Regions from separate parts of the Psychrobacillus sp. FSL K6-1415 genome, predicted to be linked through region 1. Evidence: riboswitches for the same ligand, from Rfam matches in the RefSeq annotation. Region 1 holds a riboswitch; each other region holds the start of a gene.
The links. Region 1 has a riboswitch for lysine ahead of MKY60_RS20630 (transporter substrate-binding domain-containing protein). Riboswitches for the same ligand answer to the same signal wherever they lie in the genome.

Region 1 (7,899 bases):
AAAAGGTTCACCTATCGATTCCCCCATGCTGTTGTTAGCTTAATGTTCGTTTTAAGAAAGCCTTTGTTCGATCTTCCTTTGGATTGTTAAAGATTTGTTCAGGCGTTCCTTCCTCAGCAATTACTCCTTTATCCATAAAAACAACTCGATCAGCAACTTCTTTAGCAAACTCCATTTCATGTGTAACTATTAACATAGTAAGTCCTGTGCCCGCTAACTCTTTCATCACCTTAAGCACCTCTCCAACCATTTCTGGATCAAGTGCGGAAGTTGGCTCATCAAATAACATAACATCTGGTTCCATCGATAGCGCTCTCGCTATCGCAACACGTTGCTTTTGACCACCCGATAATTGCTTAGGTTTAGCGTTTACATAATGATCCATTCCAACTACTTTTAAGTATTTTAAAGCAATTTTTTCGGCATCTTCTTTAGAGCGTTTTAACACTTTTACTTGTCCAACCATACAGTTGCTCAGCACGTTATGGTTGTTGAATAAGTTAAATTGTTGGAAAACCATTCCTAACTTTTTTCTGTAAGCATGGATATCGTGTTTTTCATCTAAAATATTCTCTCCATGATAGATGATTTGCCCTCCACTAGGCTTTTCTAACAAATTTATACAACGAAGTAAAGTAGACTTTCCCGATCCAGAGGAACCAATGATGCAAACAACCTCTCCTTTGTTCACTGAAAAATCTATATCTTTTAAAACCTCATGATTTCCGAAGGATTTACTTAAATGTTGAACTTCGATGACATTTTGCATAGATTTCTCCTCCTTCGTTTAATCTATATTAGTATTACTTTTTGTTAACATAAGTTGCGGTGGTGGTTGTCCAATCATGCTATAGTTTTCTGGTCCATCTAGTTTTCTTTCTATATAACGTAATATTAATGTTACTGTAAAAGTCATGACGAAATATAAAATACATGCTATAAAGAACGGTTCAAAATACTTAAAGCTTATTCCTGCAACTGTTTTTGCTTGAAAATATAGTTCCGTAACACCGATCACATTTAATACCGATGTATCTTTAATATTAATGATAAATTGGTTGCCTGTTGCTGGCAGTATATTTCGGATGACTTGAGGTAAAACAACACTCCACATTGTTTGGAAGTGATTCATACCAATTGCTTGTGCTGCCTCGAATTGTCCCTTATCAATCGAAATGACACCACCACGTACAATTTCTGCCATATAAGCACCCGTGTTAATCGAAACGATAAATATTGCAGCCATTGTACGGTCCATATCTATTCCAAAAGCTAGTGCAGAGCCATAGAATATTACCATTGCTTGTACAATCATTGGTGTTCCTCTGAAAAACTCAATATAAACAGAAAGAATCAGATTAACTATTTTTAATACAATACGTTTTAGTTTTCTCTCAGGCGTAGGAATTGTACGAATAACTCCTGCCAGCAAACCAATAACTGCTCCAAAAATCGTACCAATTATGGAGATTAGTAGTGTCATTCCTGCTCCACGAAGGAACATCGGCCAGTTACTTGTAATCATCGAAATAATATATTCAATGCTCATACATTTCCCTCCTTCCACATAAAAACCGACTGCAAAAAGATGCAGCCGGTATCACATCATTTTTATTCTGCAGCTGGTTGATTATTAATCGCCTTATCCATAATTTCTTGACGTTCTTCTTCCGTTATTTCCGCTAAAATTTCATTAATTTTATCTGTTAAGTCACTACCTTTTTTCAAACCTACAGCGACTGCTGTATCTTCTTCCTTTGCTTTAAATCCTTCTGTGAACTCCACCATTGCAAAGTTCTCGTTTGCAGAAGATGCGCTAATTCCTTCTGGTCTTTCAGATACATATCCATCAATAACTCCAGACTCTAATGCCACACGCATTGCCGCGAAATTATCTGACGCTGGTTGTTTTTGCACATCTTTAATTTGATCGATAACACCATAATGTGATGTATTTAATTGACCTGTAATTTTAGCACCACTAAAATCTTGAATCGAAGTAGCCCCTTCAAAAGCACCGCCTTTTTTTACTACCATAACAAAGTTGGAGGTGTAGTAGTTTTCCGAGAAGTCGATTGTTTCTTTACGCTCTTTTGTAGGTGACATTCCCGCTATGATTGCATCAATTTTGTCTGATTGCAATGATGGTACAAGACCGTCCCACTCTGTTTTGACGATAACTAGTTCTTTTCCTAATCCGTCAGCAATTCGTTTAGCAATTTCCACATCATATCCACCAGCATATTCCGCATTACCATCAATCTTCACTCCACCATTAGAGTCATCTAGTTGTGTCCAGTTAAAAGGTGCATAACCAGCTTCTAAACCAACTGTAAATGTATCTACTGCTGCTTCTTTACTATTATCAGATGAAGACCCTGAAGTTTCAGTAGCATCTGTTCCACATGCTGCTAATAATAATAACAAGCTTGCGAATATCGTTATAAATACTAATCTCTTTTTCATTTTAATTACTCCCTTTTTATCAGTGTATGTTTGTTCCTATAAAAAAAGACAACTTGTACAAAAAAAGACCTGAGATGAACTCAGGTCGCAATATGTATAGTTGCCCAAATCCTCTACTTTTCCCAAATGAGATAGCACACCATTATAAACCGGGATGTTTATAATGGACAGTCCTGCAATTATTAACTGCAGACCCAGCAAGTAATACCGAGAAATATTACTAACTTCGGCGACATTTCCTTCTCCATAGAATTATAGCTTCTCAAACTCCACTATGGACTGTTAAATATCGCGCCTCTACCTCACTATACTAAGTGAGGTCGTATTCAATTATGTTTCATAGTCTACATTAGACATACTTATCTGTCAACTGACTCTCGAAAAAACTATTTATACGTTGAGATTAATAGCTACATGATCAGATATACCAATTTTAGAGTAAAGATACTGCTAATGATTCTTCTAAAAAGATTCAAATCGATAAACATTTCCATAGTTGTTATTTACTTATCTGGCGTTCGGATAGGACTATCTAGTTTTGGATTCAATTAATTCCTATGGATAAACTTATCGGTACTATCCTTCTTGAAACAAGACAAGATTTCTACTGCATAAGAAAAATTAATTTTGGATTGTGGGCTTACGTAATCTATTCGGTAAGTTAAATCGTCAATAGGGGGATAACCAATTTTTTGAATGTAGAAGTAATTGTGGAAAATAAACTAAAAAATTATATTATGATTTACATGAAAAAAGTAATCCATTTTTTGAGTTAGCCACTCGGTATGGATTACTTTTCACTTCTGTCATTCTCGTTAAAGAAAATCGTAGGTTCAGAGTGAAAATAAGCTTAACTTCCATTCTTAAAAAGAGTTTTTTCTCTAGCAATTTATATAATCAACAGGATATCAGTTTCATCCATGTTACATGTTACTTTCTTTTTTCTATGCTATTGTTAACAACATTTGCTATATTGTGAATGGTATTTTCTAGAGCGTCTATTTTATTTTCAAATCGATGCAATAAGTAAATAGTGACTACAATGGGAAATCCAAAGTTTCCAATTAGTTGTACAATGTTTCCCTCGCCAATCATGCGTTATCCCCCTTTCTTTAATTTTTACCATTCCTTAAGCGTTGATATACCTGTTGAGTAAACCCCTTCGAATTGTATTCTAATGAGCTGACTTGTCCGAAAAGAGGAAAATCATCCATCAGTCTATTCCAAAATCACCTTGGATTTAAATTAATTGATATTTATCATATTATACTAAATATTTAGTATTTTTAGAATAACTATAAGTTGGGAAACACGCTCTACTATCTTAGATTATTAATACATATCTAATACTAATTTCTTAATTTAATGAAATTTTACTATATTTTAATAAAAATTGGATAAGTAAAAATCCTATATTCTACAACTTTCTACTACTTATTATGCTTTTCAACCAAGTATCAGTCGTTTCAAGTCGAACGATTGAAAAAGGATATTTTGTTTTTTTCAAGAATTAGTACATTACTAATTCATAAGGGGTGAAGAAAATGAGTAGTATAGGTCATATAATAAAATCGGAAAGATTAAACCAAAGTATGAAACAAACCACATTGGCCAAGGGAATCTGCTCTACATCCTACTTAAGCAAAATAGAAAATAATTTAACTATTCCAAGTGACGAAGTAATAACGTTTTTACTTAAAAAACTAAATATAGAAATAGATCAAGTATCCAGTGAAAAGGAAAATAAAGTTATTGCATCGTTATCTGAACTGTACAAAATGGGAGTATTAAAAAGGGACAAAAAATTTATAAGAGAATCCTTGCAAAAATACACTAATAAAAATCAATATTTTTTACAACTAAATAATTATTATAGTTATCACCTTTATCTATTTCGTCTCCTATTAATACTTGATGATAAGGAGGATAGCCTGCAATCCACCTATAACGTAATTGCAAAAATAAGAGATGGTATGGACGAGAAACAAAAGTTTATCATTAATCTAAACTTAGGACTTTATAGTTATTTGGATGGAAATTATCAAGAAGCATTAAGTCGATTAGAGATGTCTTTAAGATTTATAAATAATGGTAAAAATGAAGAATGGGAAATAGCTGATTTTTATAATGTACTAAGCTTAACTTACTCTAAATGCAATGAATTTTTTAATGCAATAAATTACGCTTCAAAATCATTACTTTTTTATAAAGACAATCTTTTATTTGAAAGAGCAATTGATAATTACATCGTTATAGGAATTGCACATAAAGAAATGAGAAAATTTCAAGAAGCAGAAAAGAACTATAATTTAGCGATGAAACTGGCAAAAGATTATAAACTGATTAATTATGAGGAGGTGATTTATCAAAATCTAGGTTCATTGCATGCAATTCAGGGGAGCCATGAAAAAGCAATTGAATTTTATAAGCTTAGTTTAAAAATTAAAGAAGAGGATTGTAACGCTGAAGGTTATTTACTAACAATTCTATCTATTATAAAAGAGTACTCCAAACAGTCTGATCATGAACAGGTCCTCAAATGGTGTAAGAAAGGCTTAAATAAAATAGTAGAAGAAAAAACCTCTAGCGAAGAAAATAGTTCTTATTATTTTCACTTACAAATTTATATAAATTACCACAATTTTAATGATGAACTAGAAATTGTATTAAAGGAAGCTATAAGTTATTTCGAAAAGGAACAGGATGAACGACATGTCCAAAAGTATTCCATTTTACTAGCAGACTACTTTTTTAAACATAATAAATTTAAAGCAGCAAGTTTATATTATCAAAAAGCAAATCAGTTTATTTTCAAACAAAAGTTTATTAATAATTGGGAGGATTTATAAAATGAAAAAAAAGATAATATTGTTAACTCTATCAAGTATTGTTGTCCTGTCTTTGAGCTTTACAATAAACACAAAGCAAATAAGTGAAAACGAACTTCCTAGACCTACATCAATAGGGAATTCATATATTTAAAATTAGCTGCTCGACAAGCTCAAGAGGTCAATTCGTTGGAACTATCCACTCAAGCTAAGCAGAGATTTAAAAACCGGCCATCCAAATAGATAGCCGGTTTTATTGTTTACAGTTATTATGTTGAACTTCCTTTACCCCAAATAGCGCAAATTTCATAATAATGTTTGTGACCCAGAACACTCCATCGGTGGTACTTGAAGAAAGCTTGAACAGGCTTTACTTTATCACCGATTGCTGCGATGCCTAATCCGAATAATACTGAGAAGAAAGTAGTTGGAGGCAATACTCCTGCTGCAATCACTTAAATATTTACGGAAGCAACTTAATCATAAGTCTATTTATAATTTTCAAGTACTTCTAAATAGAGTGCTTGAAGAAATTTTTTAATATTTACCTTTACTTTAGAAGAGTTTAACTTATCCTCAACTATTTCTATTGATAACTTTCGAATTTCTTGAAAATCGAAATATCGTGGTGCGTAATGTTCAAATTCTGGAGTGGTATAGTCAATTGCCCCAAGTGTAGCTAAATGTTGCATAGCTAATAATATCGTTCTTCGTAGTCGCTGTTCAATCGCCTTCATTTCTTTTTTAATATCCTCCGCGTCCAGTTTCATGGCAAGCGATTCATATATATCTTTTAAGGATGGAAATGTATTTAAAGGATTATTTTGCTGAATAAGTATTTCCACTATTGAGATTAGATCATTACTTCCTATTTCACCCACTATCCCCATGCCACTTAGCTTTGAGCTAACCATCTCTCTAACACTTTGCTTTTTTAGCACTGGTTTTAATGGAACGATATTTGCTAAGGAATCTTTTATTGCCAATAAAGAATCCTTCAATTGAAATTGTTCTGTTATTTTCGTTAATATACTCTGAACCTCAACACGATTAATGGGCTTATGAATAAAAAATTCAATACCTTTTATATATGCTTCTCCTACCATCTCTTTATTGACGACTTGAGAAATCATTATGAATTGCCCTTTAAATCCCGTGTTTTTCAATTGTTCAATCGTTTCAAGTCCATCTAATTTGGGCATTAGAAAATCGATGAGAACAACATCTGGTTCTGTTGTGAGAATGGGTGATATACATTCCCCCCCATTTTCCGCTTCGCCAATAACTAACCCCAACTCTCCCTCTGTTATAATTTTTTTAAGCATCAATCTGCTAGCTGCATCATCATCTACAATATAATATCGCAGTGTTCCTCCCTCACCTTCTTAAGTTTTTTGTTGGAATATTAATATTGAAAACAACACCATTTTCAAGAGATTCAATTAGTATATTCCCTTCCAATATATGTACAATTTCTTGAGTGTGGGATAGCCCAATACCTGTTGCAGCTACTCCCTGATCATTAAACTTAGTCGTATAGCCTGGTTCAAATACAATTGCTTGATCTTCCTGTGAGATACCTTCGCCAGTATCTCGAATAACAAACCATATATTTTGAGACTCCTCATACACATTTATATTAATTTCTCCGTTAATTAAAATTGCTTCCACTGCATTCGCAACCACATTATTCAATAATGCCAATAATGGAACTTGCTTCTCTGTTTCAAAATCAATTGAAATAGCAGAATGAATGGCAACTTGCTTTTTTAGCAATTCACTATATTTTTCATTGGCATGAATAACAAGTTCGAGTACCTCTGAGAGAAAGTAATACTCTCCCCTTTTTGTCTTTGTAATTTTCTCCATTCCCGCCAAAATACGTTGTGAATCCTTTTTCACCTCATGGATTTCCTGTGCAATATGAAGTGCTTGGACACTTAAAGAATGATATTCATGTTTTTTTAGCTGACGATATAAATCATAGCTAGATGCAGTAATTTGTTCAATATGATTCATCGATTTCTGTAAATAGAGTGTTTCTGCGTATAGATTTGAGCCAACCTTCAGCATCTCCCGCATACGCTTGTTATGTTCCATTATTGTAATTGAACTATATAAGCCCACTACAAAATAGCTTCGAAAAATGGCTACTAACGCGAGTAATACCCATTCTCGAAACTCAAAACTCACATGATTTAATAATAAATAACGAACAAAATACTCCATACTATTCGCCGTAAACTCGAGTACTGTAGCAATCGCACCAAGTAAAAGAGGTGCAGTTTTAAATCTATCTATCGGTATAACACTTAAACCAACTGCAAATAGAAAATAAAACAAAAATGCTGGCAAATGATTTTCGAGAACCCACCAAAAAGGGTTACTAGTAAATAACATATCTTCTCCGATTCGTACTACCACAACAGCAACTCCTGTTAAAAAACCAGTGAAGATAATCGAAGCTGGTTGAAATATTAACAGAAGAAAGAAAAAAGCAGCACTCCCTAAACCAAAACGGAAATCCTCTCCATTAAAAGGAATAACTTTAAACTCACTAGCAATTACAGTGATTAAAATTGTTATAATCAGAGCACTCCATTTG
Region 2 (7,899 bases), 1.5 Mb from region 1:
CAAGTAAAAGAGTTAGTTCATTTACTTCACTCGGAAGCAAAAGTCGTTTAACTTCATACAGCAAATATTGTACTGCGAAGAGTTTGCACAGGAGAAAATGTGCCAATGCATATTTGATTCGTAATAATTTTAATATTAGGAGGAAAAAAGCATGTCTAAAAAAGTATTAGTATTAGGAGAAGCACGTGAAGGTGCTCTTCGTAACGTATCATATGAAGCGATCGCTGCTGCTAAACAAATTTCTAGCGGCGGAGAAGTTGTTAGTGTTCTATTAGGAGATTCAGTGGGAGAACTGGCTAATGAGCTTGGAAAATATGGTGCTGATCGTGTAATAACTGTGGAGCATCCACATTTAAAACAATATACATCAGACGGTTATGGTCAAGCATTGCTAGCTGTGATTGAACAGGAAAATCCAGAGGCAATCGTATTTGGTCATACAGCACTTGGGAAAGATTTATCTCCTAAAATTGCAAGTAAACTACAAATTGGTTTAGTATCAGACGTAACTTCTATTGAAGGTGAAGGAGATGCGGCCGTGTTTATCCGTCCAATATACTCTGGTAAAGCTTTTGAGAAAGTTAAAGTAAAAGATGGTATTGAATTTATCACTATCCGTCCAAACAATATTGCGCCTCATGCAAAAGATGATAGTAAGTCAGCTGAAGTATCTTCTATGTCAGTTGATATAACTAATCTTCGTACAATTATTAAAGAAGTAGTTCGTAAATCTACAGAAGGTGTAGATTTATCGGAAGCCAAAGTTGTTATCGCTGGTGGTCGCGGAGTTAAGAGTGAAGAAGGATTTGCACCTTTAAAAGAACTTGCAGACGTACTAGGTGGAGCAGTTGGAGCTTCTCGTGGAGCTTGTGACGCTGATTATTGTGATTATTCATTACAAATCGGTCAAACAGGTAAAGTGGTAACTCCGGATCTTTATATCGCAGCAGGTATTTCTGGAGCGATTCAGCATTTAGCAGGGATGTCTAACTCGAAAATTATTGTAGCTATCAACAAAGATCCAGAAGCAAATATTTTCAAAGTTGCAGACTACGGTATCGTTGGAGATTTGTTCGAAGTAATTCCAATGCTTATAGAAGAGTTCAAAAAACTTAAAGTAAACGCTTAATAATAATGGAGACTGTACAAAACTACAATTTTGGGCAGTCTTCTTTTTTGTAGAATAAAGTATATGAAAATGTATCGTGTACACTGTCTTCATAAGATTTTAAAGAATGAATAATCCTGTGATTTTCGTTACATGTGGACGCTTTCCGCGGGCATTGCCTCAGCCTCCTCGCTGCGCTGCGGGGTCTTCGCCTAACGCTTTTCCCGCTGGAGTCGCCACATTTCACTACAATCAATTATAGCTTAGTACTATAATATAAATTTTGACAAAACAATGTTAAGATTGATCCAATTTTAGAAAGCGTTAATACTGTTGTCGAATATGAATTAGAAGAAATGCTATTGTTTAAAGATAGTTGATGACAGTGAATTTTCTTTGTATAATGGTCCATTTCAACACATCGGATCTAAATATACTACGAATAATTAAGTGAGATTGCATTCAACTATCTTTTTACTAAAAGTGTACACGGTTGATTGGAGCGTAGGGGCGGCGACTCCAGTGGGAACAGTGAGACAGATGAAACAACCCATCGAACGCGTAGCGGAGGGGATGGTTCATCGCTCACCCCACGGAAAGCGTCCGCCCGGAGCGGAAATCGTCAACGGTATATCTATGTTTATGTTCTTACAGGATCGGGCGTTTTGCTCGGTTTTGTTATCGGTTGTTTTCTTTCAAGCTAATATGTAGATGTAGATATTTCTGTCTGTTATAATCATTACATAGTAGACAAAGGAGGAATTTTTAATATGGCAATAGTTCACGGAACAGATCAAACTTTTAATACAGAAATAGAAGAAGGTTTAGTATTAGTAGATTTTTGGGCAACGTGGTGCGGACCTTGTAAAATGATAGCTCCAGTATTAGAAGAAATGGATGCTGAAATGAGCGATAAAGTTAAAATCGTAAAAGTAGACGTTGATGAAAACCAAGCGACTGCAAGTCAATTCGGTATTATGTCTATCCCAACACTAGTATTATTTAAAGATGGCCAACCTGTAGACAAGGCTGTTGGGTTCCAACCAAAAGAAGCATTAGTACAATTAGTAGAAAAAAACGCATAATTCAAAACCGGGTGCTACATAGTACCCGGTTTTTTTAAACAGGTGATAATATGAATAATGATTTGATCGAACAAAAGTGTTCCATCCTACCAGATGAGCCAGGATGTTACTTAATGAAAGACCGACAAGGAACTATTATCTATGTAGGAAAAGCAAAAATATTAAAAAATCGCGTGCGCTCATATTTCAAAGGAGCTCACGACGGGAAAACGCTTCGATTAGTACAAGAAATTGTTGACTTTGAATATATCGTCACTTCATCTGAGGTGGAAGCTTTAATACTCGAGCTCCATCTTATTAAAAAACATGATCCTAAATACAATATTATGTTAAAAGATGATAAAACGTATCCATATATTAAAATTACTGCTGAAAAAGATCCGAGACTGATCATTACAAGACAAGTTAAAAAAGATAAAGGGAAATACTTTGGACCCTATCCGAATTCTCATGCGGCACATGAAACGAAAAAACTACTGGATCGTTTATATCCACTTCGCAAATGTCAAAAAATGCCGAATAGAGTTTGTCTTTACTATCATATGGGTCAGTGCCTAGCTCCATGTGTGAAAAAAATTGAAGCAAATGCTTATGATAAAATCATTCATGAAATTACTAGTTTCCTGAATGGCGGGCATACGCAAGTGAAAAAAGAATTGGTTACGAAGATGAATTCAGCTGCAGAAGCGCTTGAATTTGAGAGAGCAAAAGAGTACCGTGATCAGATTTCACATATTGAACAAGTTATGGAAAAACAAAAAATGACGATGAATGATTTCACAAGCAGAGATATTTTTGGTTTCCATGTGGATAAAGGATGGATGTGTGTTCAAGTATTCTTTATCAGACAAGGGAAGCTTATTGAAAGAGATGTTTCTTTATTTCCAATCTTCCGAGATCCAGAGGAGGAGTTTATAACATTTTTAGGTCAATTTTATGCGAAGTCAGAACATATTAAACCAAAAGAAATTTATGTTCCTATGAGTACGGATATTGACTTGTCTTCAAAACTGTTAGAAATGAAGATTTTCGTACCACAAAGAGGGACGAAGAAAAATCTGGTCGAATTGGCAGAAAAAAATGCTAAAATTGCACTGACGGAGAAATTTCATTTAATCGAAAGACAAGAAGAACGGACGATAGGCGCGATAGAGCAGCTTGGTGATTCGATGAATATTGCACCTCCAATGCGAATTGAAGCTTTTGATAACTCTCATATTCATGGGACTGATGCGGTATCTGCAATGGTTGTTTTTATTGATGGTAGAGCCAGCAAAAAAGATTATCGTAAGTATAAAACTAAAACCGCAGCTAAGCATGATGATTACGGAGCAATGCGCGAAGTTGTACGTAGAAGATATACTCGTGTACTTAAGGAAAACTTGCCACTGCCTGATTTAATTATTATTGATGGAGGAAAAGGGCAAATTGAAGCTGCACGAGAAATTATAGAGGATGAATTGGGGTTAGATATTCCAATTGCAGGTCTTGCAAAGGATGGCAAGCATCAAACTTCTCAGCTTATATATGGAGACCCTTTGGAACTAATACCGATGAAGCGGACGAGTGAAGGTTTTTATTTGCTACAACGTATTCAAGATGAAGTCCATCGTTTTGCTATAACATTCCATAGGCAACAAAGAGGGAAGCATACTATTGCATCATCGCTCGATGGTATAGAAGGAATCGGACCTCAACGGAAAAAGTTATTATTAAAGCATTTTGGTTCCTTAAAGAAAATACAAGCTGCTAGTAAAGAAGAGTTTATGGAAGCGGGTCTTCCTAGTAAGCAAGCAGAGATCATGGTTAATCATTTTCAGAAAAATATATTGTCTTCTGAATAATCATGTGTTATGGTTGAAACAATTTAACTTGACTCAACACAAAAACGACGCAAATACGTGGTTAAAAATTGCTGATTCAAGTTAAGCTTCTGGTGGATGTCATAGATTTTGAAGGAGTTAATGCGTAAACGCAATTCAAAGTCTGGACGCATTTACACCGAGGCGTAATTGAATATTTCACTGTATTTTAAGTGAAGATAGAGGTGCGATTAGACATCAGTACGCAGCAGGAGGAAGGGAAGTTCCTAGAATGGCTGTGGAAAGGGTTTTTCGCCGAAACATAGATTAGCTTTTCCTATTCTATTGTTGGTTCTGCATTTAATAGATGTAGAATTGTCAGAATTTATATTCTGGAGGGCTATCTCACATGGGCAGATTTTTTGGACCGTGTATGAGACAATGCTTTTCACAATATGTGGAAAGCATTTTTTAATCCTTACAGATTAATTAGGGAGCGGATGTTCATGACTAAAATTGTAATGAAATTTGGCGGTACTTCAGTTGAATCAACTGAAAAAATTGAAAATGTTGCTACTCGAGTGAAACGTGAGAAAGATAAAGGACATGATATTGTTGTTGTAGTATCTGCAATGGGTAAAACAACGGATGAATTATCAAACCTTGCTTTTGGATTAGCAGAATCACCATCAAAACGTGAAATGGACATGCTCTTATCCAATGGGGAGCAAGTTACGATGGCTTTACTTTCTATTAGGTTAAATGCAATTGGGATAGATGCCATTTCTCTGACTGGTGCTCAAGCTGGTCTCATAACAGATGATATACATAGAAATGCAAAAATACTGAAACTGGATCCCGCTAAAATTGATAGTTTACTTGATTCAAATAAAGTGGTTATTGTAGCAGGTTTTCAGGGGATATCAGAAGAAGGAGAGATTACAACCCTTGGCAGAGGCGGATCTGATACAACTGCTGTAGCTATTGCTGCTTCTATCAAAGCAGAAATTTGCGATATTTATACGGATGTTGATGGTATTTATACATCAGATCCGCGCTATATCGAGAAGGCTCGAAGGTTGGAACAACTTGAATATGACGAAATGCTAGAACTAGCTAATTTAGGTGCAGGGGTATTGCATCCACGTGCGGTTGAATTCGCTAAAAACTACAAGGTTCCATTACGAGTTCGCCCAAGTTATAAAGATGGAGAAGGAACGATTTTGAAGGAGGAAGTAGATGTGGAAAATAATTTAGTAGTTCGTGGGGTAGCGTTTGAATCCGATATCGTTCGATTAACTATAGAATACGAGGTGCCATTTAACGGATCTTTAGCTTCTATTTTTACTACTTTAGCTGCAAATCATATTAACGTGGATATAATTGTCCAGTCGATAGTTGATGGAGTGAAACCCGCAGTTTCTTTTTCAATTAAAAAGGAATCCTTGGCTGAAACAATTACAGTTTTAGAAACACATAAACAGGAGCTTGGTTTTACTTTCGCAGATTTTGAAGTAGGTCTTTCTAAGGTTTCTATTGTTGGTTCAGGGATGGTATCAAACCCAGGGGTAGCTGCTCAAATGTTTGACCGATTAAGAAAAGAGAATATTCCTGTGAAAATGGTAAGTACATCTGAGATAAAAGTATCAGTTGTCGTACCTCAGCAGCATATGATAGAAGCTGCTAATGCATTACATGACGAATTTGATCTTGCATTAACGCATCAATCAGTACAATAATTTATAGTTTAAAGTACTGTTGAAATTAAACTATCTCAAATAAAATCAAAAAAACAGGTAAAAAGATGCTTGGTTCTTAAAGTTCAAAACCTGTTTCTACCGTTTTCTGCAGACTTTGGACAGACTTATTGCTATATTATTACCGTTTGATTTTTATCACAACGACGCGTAAGCGAGGGAGATAGCTCATCACTCCCCCGTGGAAAGCATCCGCCTGTTTCTGTATCGTTACGCTAACTTTGAAACATGAAAGTGCGTTGAAACGGAAATCAGTAGTATTATTCAATCTTTCAAGCCACATAAACCCTGTGTTTACGGGACACTTTTATATACGCTTATTTATTGAAAAGGGTAACAGGAAAAGTCATTAGCTGACTATCCTGTTACCCTTTAGTTTTAGAATCCCATTTTATTTGTAAAGTAACTAAGCCGTTCTTTTTAACTTCTTCATCGTAGCACTCAGTTAAATAACCAGTAAGCTTCTGTTGTTGTTCAGCTAAAAAACCCGCTTCTAATCGATGACTTCTACTCTGTCCACTTCTAGGTAGATTATATGTACTTAACGTATAGAAAACTGAATCTTTTGTTGTTTTTTCTAAATGCAAAGTGCCCCATCCAGCTTCGTTGAAAAACGTGACGGCTTCTTCCATTGAATAAAGGGGGAATTTGCGAGCTAAATCCTTCCCAGCCCAATATAATATATCTTTTTCATGTTTTCCGAGAATAGAAGTAAGCACATGGTCTCTTATTAACTCATATCCAAAGGAAGTTACATGTGAATGTTCCTTTTCATTCAAGTAGCAACCCTTCTTTCCAAAATCATTATTGCCTATTTATTTTATCATAAAAAAATAGGAATGGGGACCGAATAGATTGTGATTATTTAAACAAATTATTATCCAAAAAAGGTAGAGGAATCCATACGGAAATTCGGAAAGATACCTTGACGCTCTAAAATGATGAGAGTACAATGGATATGTCATAAATACGTAACATGATGATGTGAAAGTTTTGATCACAATTGTTTTTTTGCGATAGTTTTCATTCCTTTCGGTCGGAAATTTGAGGGGGTAATTGTTTTGTCGAATGAGCGCGAATTTTATTGGCGTCGACTGCATTCCTTACTAGGTATTATTCCAGTAGGTCTGTTTTTAGCGCAGCATTTAGTAGTAAACCATTTTGCTACAAGAGGCGAAGAAGCATTTAATAGTGCATCTCACTTCATGGAGAGTCTACCATTTCGATTAATGTTAGAAATCTTCGTAATTTATCTTCCATTAATGTTCCATGCATTTTACGGAATTTATATTGCATTCACTGCAAAAAATAATCCGAAAAACTTTGGTACATTAAGAAACTATTTATTTATTTTACAACGTTTTACTGGAATTTTCCTTGTAGTATTTATCGCATGGCATGTTTTTGAAACACGTTTCCAAGCTGCTATTGGAGCAAAAGAAGTTAACTTTAACATGATGGAAGAGATCTTATCTAATCCGTGGATGTTAGGTTTCTATATCGTAGGTGTAATCTCTGCTACATTCCATTTAGCTAACGGTATTTGGTCATTCCTAGTTAGCTGGGGTATTACACAATCTGCAAGATCACAACAAATTGCAACATATGTAACATTAATTATCTTCTTAGCGTTATCTGTAGTTGGCGTACAAGCTCTTCTAGCATTCGTTTAAGAAACTGTAAAGACGTTCAACTACTATTAAATCGAGGAGTGAGAATAGCATGGCAAAAAGTAAACTGATTGTTGTCGGCGGTGGATTAGCTGGCCTAATGGCAACAATGAAAGCTGCCGAGGATGGCACGCATGTAGATCTATTTTCAATAGTACCTGTTAAACGTTCGCACTCTGTTTGTGCACAAGGCGGTATTAACGGAGCTGTAAATACAAAAGGTGAAGGAGATTCTCCAACAGTACATTTAGATGATACTATTTATGGAGGAGACTTCCTTGCAAACCAAAAACCAGTTAAGGCAATGACAGATGCTGCACCTGGAATTATTAGCTTGTTTGACCGAATGGGTGTTATGTTCAACCGTACACCTGAAGGATTATTAGATTTCCGTCGTTTTGGTGGTACAATGATGCACCGTACAGCATTTGCAGGTGCAACAACTGGCCAACAATTACTATATGCATTGGACGAGCA
Region 3 (7,899 bases), 1.2 Mb from region 1:
GAGCTGCCTTATAAGGAAGTAATGAAAGAGCAAATAGAAAAAGATGGTATCCTACAGGCATATAAAGATACCCTTTTTTCTACAAGAAAAGTGATGTTTAAATGAGATGAATAACACAAAAAAACCAGTCATTTGACTGGTTTAACAAAAAAAATTAAATCATGACAACAAATTGAGAAGCAAAAGATTGTTCTTTTTCAATTTGGATTGCTTGAATTTTAGCCACTTCTTTTTTTCTAGTCGTTGCACAATCAGCTAAATTGAGCTGATCAATTGTATTTTTATCAATTAAATTTGCTAGAAAATCGGCATCCTTTAATGCACTATTTAATCCAAAAGCTCCTGTTGGTGTCATTGTATGAACTGCATCACCGATTAATGCGAGGCCTTTTTTACCCCAATTTTCACTAGTGCTACTATACACATCTAATACAACGAAATCCTTCCAGGATTGGATATTTTCACGAACGGTTTGTTCAAGTTCTGGAAACGCAAGTATCAGTTGTTCGATAAATGGCGTAAAGGGCTGTTTTCTTAGAGAAACAAAGGAGCCTTCTTCAATATTCCAACCGATCTGAATGTATCCATTTACTTGTGTAAATAATGATATTTGTTTATCTTCAATCAGCGCCATTTTAATAGTCGGTTCCCAATTTTTTGGTGCAGGAATTCTTGCCCAAAGCAAATCGAAGCCATGTTTACGGATAGTTACATCTAGATCTGCTTGTTTTCGAACGGTCGAATTACGACCATCTGCACCAATAACAAGTTCACTTTCAATGATTATTATTTCTTCATTGCGTGAAGCTTTGACGCCGGTGTATGTTCCTTCTTCATCTTGTAGTAGTTTATCTACTTTCGTGCTCAGCATTAAATGGAAGGTTGGGTATTGCTCCGCTGCTGTTATTAGTACTTGTAACAAATGTGCTTGTGGTACATGAATGCCGAGATGTCCTATAGCTGAATCTGCTAAAATTGTTTTATATAACTCACCATTCTGCCAATACTCAAGTTTCTCCATTCTCAAAAGCCCTAGCTTCTCGACTTCGTCAAATAAATTATATTTTTTTAAAATCGCTTCGCCTTCTTCATTTAAATGCTCTCCACGAAACGTCTTACCAATTTGATTTGTTCGCTCTATTAATACAACGGAAACATTCTTTCTAGCCAACAAATAAGCAAGAAGTGCTCCCCCTGGACCTGCACCTACGATACATACATCAACTTTCACGATATTAATTCCTCTCTTTGTTTCTAATTAAATAAGCAAAATGGGTCATTCATATTATCATATGTATATTTTAGCGAAACAAAAGCTTATAATCCATCTTTTCAAGGCTAAATACAATGTTCGTCAGTGAATATCCGACTAAAATAAGAAAATAAGGGTATTTATATATCTGAAGTAAACTGAATGGTATGATATTATTGAATAAATAGCGAGGTGATGAAATGATTCAAATCGGCCTAACTGGTTGGGGAGATCATCCGGACTTGTACGTGTCATCTGGTAAGGAAAGATTACAAGATTATAGTTCACACTTTCCCATTGTGGAATTGGATGCGGCATTTTACGCAATTCAACCAATAAAAAATAGCTTAAAGTGGATTAAAGAAACACCTGATAATTTTCAATTTGTGGTGAAGTGTTATCAGGGAATAACTGGTCATTTGCGTGGAGATTTTCCTTTTAGTTCGCTCGAGGAAATGTTTGAATTGTATCGACAGTCGATTTTGCCATTTAAAGAAGCAGGGAAATTATCGATGATACTTGCTCAATTTCCACCTTGGTTCCAATGCAATAAGGAAAGCGTACAATATATACGGAAAGTTAGAGAAGAGTTAAAGGATTTCGATGTGGTTGTTGAGTTTCGACATCAATCCTGGTATGCTCCTGAATACAAAGCTTCCACACTCCAGTTTTTGAGGGAGAATCATCTTCATCATAGTGTTTGCGATGAACCACAGGCTGGTGAGGGGAGTATACCTTTAGTTCCTATTGCAACAACAAACAAGGTACTCGTAAGACTGCATGGCAGAAATACATATGGATGGGTGAATCCAGGCAATAACGTTAAGTGGAGAGAAGTAAGGTACTTATATGATTATAATAATGAAGAACTTTCTTCTATTAAAAATGTTTGTGAGGATTTAGAGAAACAAGCAACTGAGGTTATTGTCTTATTTAATAATAACTCTGGTGGCCATGCGGCAAGCAATGCAAAAACATTCCAGCACATGCTAGGAATAGATTTTGAAGGGCTTGCTCCAAAACAATTAGATTTATTTGAAGGAGATTTTTAAATGGAATGGCTTATACTTGCAGTTAGTGGTCTTTTCTCAGGAATTGTCGGTGCTTTGGTTGGTCTTGGTGGAGGGGTTATTCTAGTACCTGCTACACTGTTTTTTGGAGCGACTCTTGGCTTGATACCAAATATTACACCTCAGAGTGTTGTGGGCTTATCTGTTATTATGATGATATTCACAGGATTGTCCTCTACACTATCTTATATGAAGAACAAAACGGTCGACTTTAGAAGTGGGTTTATTTTCTTTATTGGTAGTATTCCTGGGACAATATTAGGGGCGTTTGTGAATAAGGGCTTGGATTTACCTTCTTTTAACTTATATTTTGGTATTTTACTTGTTATCTTATCCACTTTGTTATTAGTTCGAGATCGTTTAAAGCCAGTTCGATGGTTTGTGGAAAATGGGAAAAAGAAAACCTTTAATGATGGAAATAATTCATATGTTTACGGATATCCAATTTGGTTTGCATTATTATTAACTTTTGGCGTTGGATTTGCATCAGGTCTATTTGGTATAGGCGGAGGTTCTATTATCGTACCAGCAATGATTTTATTATTCCTATTCCCCCCACATGTAGCAGTTGGTACATCTATGTTTATGGTATTCTTATCAGCAATGGTAAACTCTGTTACGCATATATCATTAGGCAATGTACCTTGGTTGTATACTATTCCAGTAATTCCTGCTGCATATATTGGAGCAAAAATAGGAGCAAAGCTAAACAAAAAGCTGAATTCTGATACACTTGTTTTGGCTTTACGTATTGTACTTCTATTATTAGGTATACGTTCTATTTTAGATGGACTACTTTAACTTTATTCATCTCTATAAGTAGTGAGATGTATGCAAAGTATATACAAGTGACAGTGATGGTTCACAAACTAATGGTCTTTGGCGGATGTAACTATTTTTAAAGAAATTATCGAGCGAGCTCAATAAAAATCTGGACGCAAATATGCCAATTCTTATTTGATTAAGGTGGGTGAAGAATGAGAGAGACGATTTATATATACCATACAAATGACTTACATAGTCATCTAGAAAATTGGCCAATTATTCATCAATTTCTCAATGATAGACGGAAAAACCATAGTTCAGAAGCTTCCTATTTAACGTTAGATATTGGGGATCATTTGGATCGGTCTAATATATTTACAGAAGGTACTCTTGGTAAGGGAAATGTACAACTGTTAAATGACGCTCAATATGATTATGTAACGATTGGGAACAACGAGGGAATCACCTTAAGTCATAATGACTTGGAAGCGTTATACATAGATGCTAATTTTGAAGTGATCGTATCCAATTTTACTGATTTGGAAGGGAATATTCCTACATGGGTATTACCATATAAAATACATGTGACACCAACAGGCATTAAAATAGGAATTGTTGCGGCAACTGCAGATTATGGCATTTATTATGAAAAGTTAGGTTGGCATGTTCAAGATCCGATTCCACGTCTGAAAGAGGTATGTACTATACTTCGTCCACAAGTGGATGTACTTATTTGTATGTCTCACTTAGGCATGTCACAGGATGAAATAATTTCTTTGGAAATTCCACAAGTAGACTTAGTTTTGGGGTCACATACACATCACGCCTTTGAAGAAGGTAAGGTAATAGGGAATTCGTTGCAAGCAGCGACAGGTAAATTTGGTATGAATGTTGGACTTGTAACGTTGGAGTTTGATCATGTGAAAAGGGTTATCCAATCTAAGAAAGCGGTATTAATTCGAACAGAAACACTGCCAGTTCCCTCTAACGCAAATGATACGCAGTTAGCTTGGGAAAATGAAGGAATAGCTGAAATGTCTAGTATTGCTTTCTACAATCCTTCCAGATTAAAGAAGGAATGGTTTATGGAATCCGATTTATCTCATTTTTTTGGAAAAGCATTACTTTCCTTTACTAATGCAAACTGTGCAATGTTTCCGGCGGGTATCTTCTTAAAGGATCTTCATCAAGGGTCAATTACTGCAAGTGACTTACACCAATGTTTGCCTCACCCGATTAATCCGTGTGTTATTACATTAACTGGAGCAGAGCTACTCGAGGTTATTCGTACGGGAAAAAATGAAAAATGGCCAAAGCTTGAAGTAAAGGGGCTAGGGTTCAGAGGCAACTATCTTGGAGCAATCCTATATGAACAGCTTCAAGAGCTGGAAGATGGAACAGTGTTAGTCAATGAAATACCTCTTGAAATCGAGAAAATCTATACATTGGCAACTTTAGATATGTTTACTTTCGGTTACTTTTTTCCTTCATTAAAGTTTGCTCCAAAACAATACTTTATGCCGGAGATGATTCGTGATATCGTGAAATGGTATGGACAGCAAGAAAAAAATGAATATAAGTCATGAAAGTCCTCCTCCTTACATATGTAGTAATTAGGAGGATTGTTTTTGTTCTATAGAAAGAAAAAAAAACGATTTGCTTTCTTTACTAATCAGCGTAAAATAGCTATTTTTTTAACTGCTTTCTTGTTATCAGTTGGAGGTCTCATCTATTATATTAATGAGCAGTTGACTACTACCTATCTACAATATGCAGAAGTTCAAACGAATAAAATAGCATCTATGGTAATCAATAAAGCGATTAACTCAAGAATTTCCAATACGCTCGATGTAAATGACATAATCGAAGAGGTTCCTTCAGATAGTACCACAATGGTAACTACACGATTTAATACAGAAATAATTAATCGTGTATTGGCTGATACAAATCAATTAGTTCAGGCCCATTTGGAGCAGGCTGAGCAGGGGGACTTTTCAAGCCTACCTTACTTAGATGACATCGAGTACGATAAACAAACGATGGAGGATCAAGGTGGAGTCGTATTTTTCGTGCCAATGGGGCAAGCGACGAATATTCCCCTTATCGGTAATTTAGGCCCGAAAATTCCAATACGCTTTCACGTCATCGGTAATGTACAATCGAATGTAGTACCTTCGATTACAAAATTTGGTATTAATAATGCGTATGTAGAAGTCAATATTCACATTAAAGTAAATGTACAAATAATCGTTCCTCTAGCAAGTAAAATGAGTACAGTTGAACAGAGTATACCTGTTGCAATGGGGATTGTACAAGGCCAGGTTCCTTATATATACACAGGTGGCGATGGTGATGCAGCTCCATCAATAGAAGTTCCATTACCATTACCAGAAAAATAAAAAACCTTAAAATTATAGTATTTACTGATATACTAGTGGAAATGAATAAGAATAGGTAGAGGCCGCATGACTTAAGAGTAGTTTACAGGAGAATGACAACTGTGATTGTAAACGGAAGGAAGTTATGCCGAAATTAGATGCTGATCGTCGAGACAAATCTAGTTGGGGTTATTTTGAACAAAAATAACACTGTCATTTATACACCAGTATAAATGGAGAGCTACAGAGTATAAAATTTATGCTTAAAATTTTAACTAAAAGCCAACCTATATATACATTAGGTTGGCTTTTTATATTTAGGAGGATTTGTTTTGGAAAATACGATATTTTCGATTTTACCGCCATTACTAGCGATTGTAATGGTGCTTGTTACGAAGAGAGTTTTGCTATCATTAGGGGCCGGAATCGTTTCGGCAGCTTTATTAGTAGAAAGTTTTTCGCCAATTGACTCATTAAATATTCTTTGGGATTCCTTTATCACATCGTTTTGGGAAAATGGATTAAATGTGTACAATATCTTTATATTATCTTTCATATTGATGCTAGGCGTAATTACCGCCATTGTCAGCTTATCTGGTGGAAGTACTGCCTTTGCAGCATGGGCTGTTAAACGTATTAAAACAAATCGTGGATCTAAGCTATTAACAGTCTTCTTAGGAATTATTATTTTTGTAGATGATTATTTTAATGCACTTGCTGTTGGACAGATTGCACGTCCAATTACAGATTCTCATCGAGTATCACGTGCAAAGTTAGCTTATTTTATAGACTCTACATCAGCACCAGTTTGTGTAGTTTCTCCAGTTTCTAGCTGGGGAGCATTTCTAATAAGTCAGTTAGGTGTTATTTTCGCTACTTATGCAGTAACAGACTATACACCACTTCAGGCATTTCTGATAATGGCCCCGATGAATTTCTATGTTATTGCTGCTCTTGCAATGGTATTTTTTATAGCATGGACAGACAATGATTTAGGTGAGATGAAAAAACATGAAAAACGTGCAAAAGAAACAGGAGTGCTTTTTGATCCAAATAAATCTAATCCAGGTGATTTACAAGGTAATTTCCCGGAAAATAATTATGGAAAAGTGAATGATTTAATTTTACCGATTGTATCATTAATAGCTGTTACACTAGCTTCAATGTTTTGGACAGGGTACCAGGCTTCAGGAAAAGTGATGAACTTATTTGTTATTTTTGAGAACACAGATGTACCACTTTCATTATTTATAGGTGGAATTGTATCGAGTATATTAGCAATACTATTATACACTCGTCAATTCAAACAAAATCCAGAAGCGAATGTTGGATTGCTAGGGAAAGCAGTTATTTCTGGTATTAATTCAATGTTACCGGCTATTTGTATTTTAATATTTGCTTGGGCACTTTCATTTTTAATCAATGCACTGGGAACTGGTGAGTTTTTGGCTAAAATCGTTACAGAAAATAATATTCCAGTAGGGATAATCCCATTCTTACTATTTGTTTTAACAGCATTTATGGCTTTCGCAACTGGTTCCTCATGGGGGTCGTTTGGGATTTTACTGCCAATAGGTGCAAGCATCATTATGGTAGTAGAGCCAGAATTACTACTACCTGTTTTAGCAGCAGTTTTAGCAGGTGCAGTTTTTGGAGACCATTGTTCACCTATTTCTGATACAACCATTATGTCTGCAACTGGTGCAGGCGTTAACGTAATTGACCATGTAATGACCCAGTTACCTTATGCGATTGTTAGTGCAGTCATTGCTGCAATTGGATATTTAGTACTAGGTCTTACTGGTTCCGTTATCTTTGGATTTATAACGGTAGTCATCATCCTTATCTTATTTTTCTCTATATGGAGTCTCAAAAGTAAAAGAGTAGTTTAGCTAATCTTAAAATTGGAAGTCTCTGTTATTTGTATGGTTGTTTGCAATTAAATAATATGTTACATTGACAACAGTGTAGTTAGTTTATTTAGAATGGGGTCGAGATGAAATGACATCGTGTAAACCAACGAAAACAGAGTACCAAAGAAAACCAGAGTGGCTAAAAATCAAGTTAAATACGAATGATGAATACAAAGGTCTTAAAAAGTTAATGCGTGAAAATAATCTAAATACAGTATGTGAGGAAGCAAAATGTCCAAATATACATGAGTGTTGGGGTTCACGTAGAACTGCTACATTTATGATTTTAGGAGCTATTTGTACACGTGCATGCCGTTTTTGTGCAGTGAAAACCGGACTACCTAATGAGTTGGATTTGGCAGAACCAGAAAGAGTTGCTGATTCGGTTGTTATTATGAATCTAAAACATGTTGTTGTTACAGCAGTTGCTCGAGATGATTTAAAAGATGGTGGATCTGAGGTTTTTGCTGAAACTATCCGTGCGATTCGACGAAAAAATCCTTTCACTTCAATTGAAGTTT

Region 2: linked by a shared signal. The riboswitch ahead of MKY60_RS12740 (aspartate kinase) and the one ahead of MKY60_RS20630 (transporter substrate-binding domain-containing protein) in region 1 are both predicted to bind lysine.
Region 3: linked by a shared signal. The riboswitch ahead of MKY60_RS14060 (Na+/H+ antiporter NhaC family protein) and the one ahead of MKY60_RS20630 (transporter substrate-binding domain-containing protein) in region 1 are both predicted to bind lysine.

Annotation. Positions count from the first base shown of each region.
Region 1 covers NZ_JBBOOQ010000001.1:4,178,018-4,185,916, forward strand. Annotated here, with positions in the region: gene MKY60_RS20615 (hypothetical protein) at 1-11, opposite strand, end outside; gene MKY60_RS20620 (amino acid ABC transporter ATP-binding protein) at 35-769, opposite strand; gene MKY60_RS20625 (amino acid ABC transporter permease) at 788-1,549, opposite strand; gene MKY60_RS20630 (transporter substrate-binding domain-containing protein) at 1,612-2,466, opposite strand; lysine riboswitch at 2,591-2,774, opposite strand; gene MKY60_RS20635 (YvrJ family protein) at 3,397-3,561, opposite strand; gene MKY60_RS20640 (helix-turn-helix domain-containing protein) at 4,011-5,315, shown strand; partial or broken gene MKY60_RS20645 (cation:dicarboxylate symporter family transporter) at 5,581-5,746, opposite strand; gene MKY60_RS20650 (response regulator) at 5,783-6,661, opposite strand; gene MKY60_RS20655 (ATP-binding protein) at 6,672-7,899, opposite strand, start outside.
Region 2 covers NZ_JBBOOQ010000001.1:2,684,326-2,692,224, reverse strand. Annotated here, with positions in the region: gene MKY60_RS12760 (electron transfer flavoprotein subunit beta/FixA family protein) at 1-51, shown strand, start outside; gene MKY60_RS12755 (electron transfer flavoprotein subunit alpha/FixB family protein) at 152-1,129, shown strand; gene trxA (thioredoxin) at 1,879-2,193, shown strand; gene uvrC (excinuclease ABC subunit UvrC) at 2,244-4,037, shown strand; lysine riboswitch at 4,228-4,406, shown strand; gene MKY60_RS12740 (aspartate kinase) at 4,502-5,734, shown strand; gene MKY60_RS12735 (YslB family protein) at 6,118-6,531, opposite strand; gene MKY60_RS12730 (succinate dehydrogenase cytochrome b558 subunit) at 6,814-7,425, shown strand; gene sdhA (succinate dehydrogenase flavoprotein subunit) at 7,475-7,899, shown strand, end outside.
Region 3 covers NZ_JBBOOQ010000001.1:2,941,758-2,949,656, reverse strand. Annotated here, with positions in the region: gene MKY60_RS14090 (DUF3891 family protein) at 1-105, shown strand, start outside; gene MKY60_RS14085 (FAD-dependent monooxygenase) at 155-1,234, opposite strand; gene MKY60_RS14080 (DUF72 domain-containing protein) at 1,453-2,304, shown strand; gene MKY60_RS14075 (sulfite exporter TauE/SafE family protein) at 2,305-3,123, shown strand; gene MKY60_RS14070 (bifunctional metallophosphatase/5'-nucleotidase) at 3,300-4,673, shown strand; gene yunB (sporulation protein YunB) at 4,716-5,486, shown strand; lysine riboswitch at 5,535-5,717, shown strand; gene MKY60_RS14060 (Na+/H+ antiporter NhaC family protein) at 5,798-7,357, shown strand; gene lipA (lipoyl synthase) at 7,467-7,899, shown strand, end outside.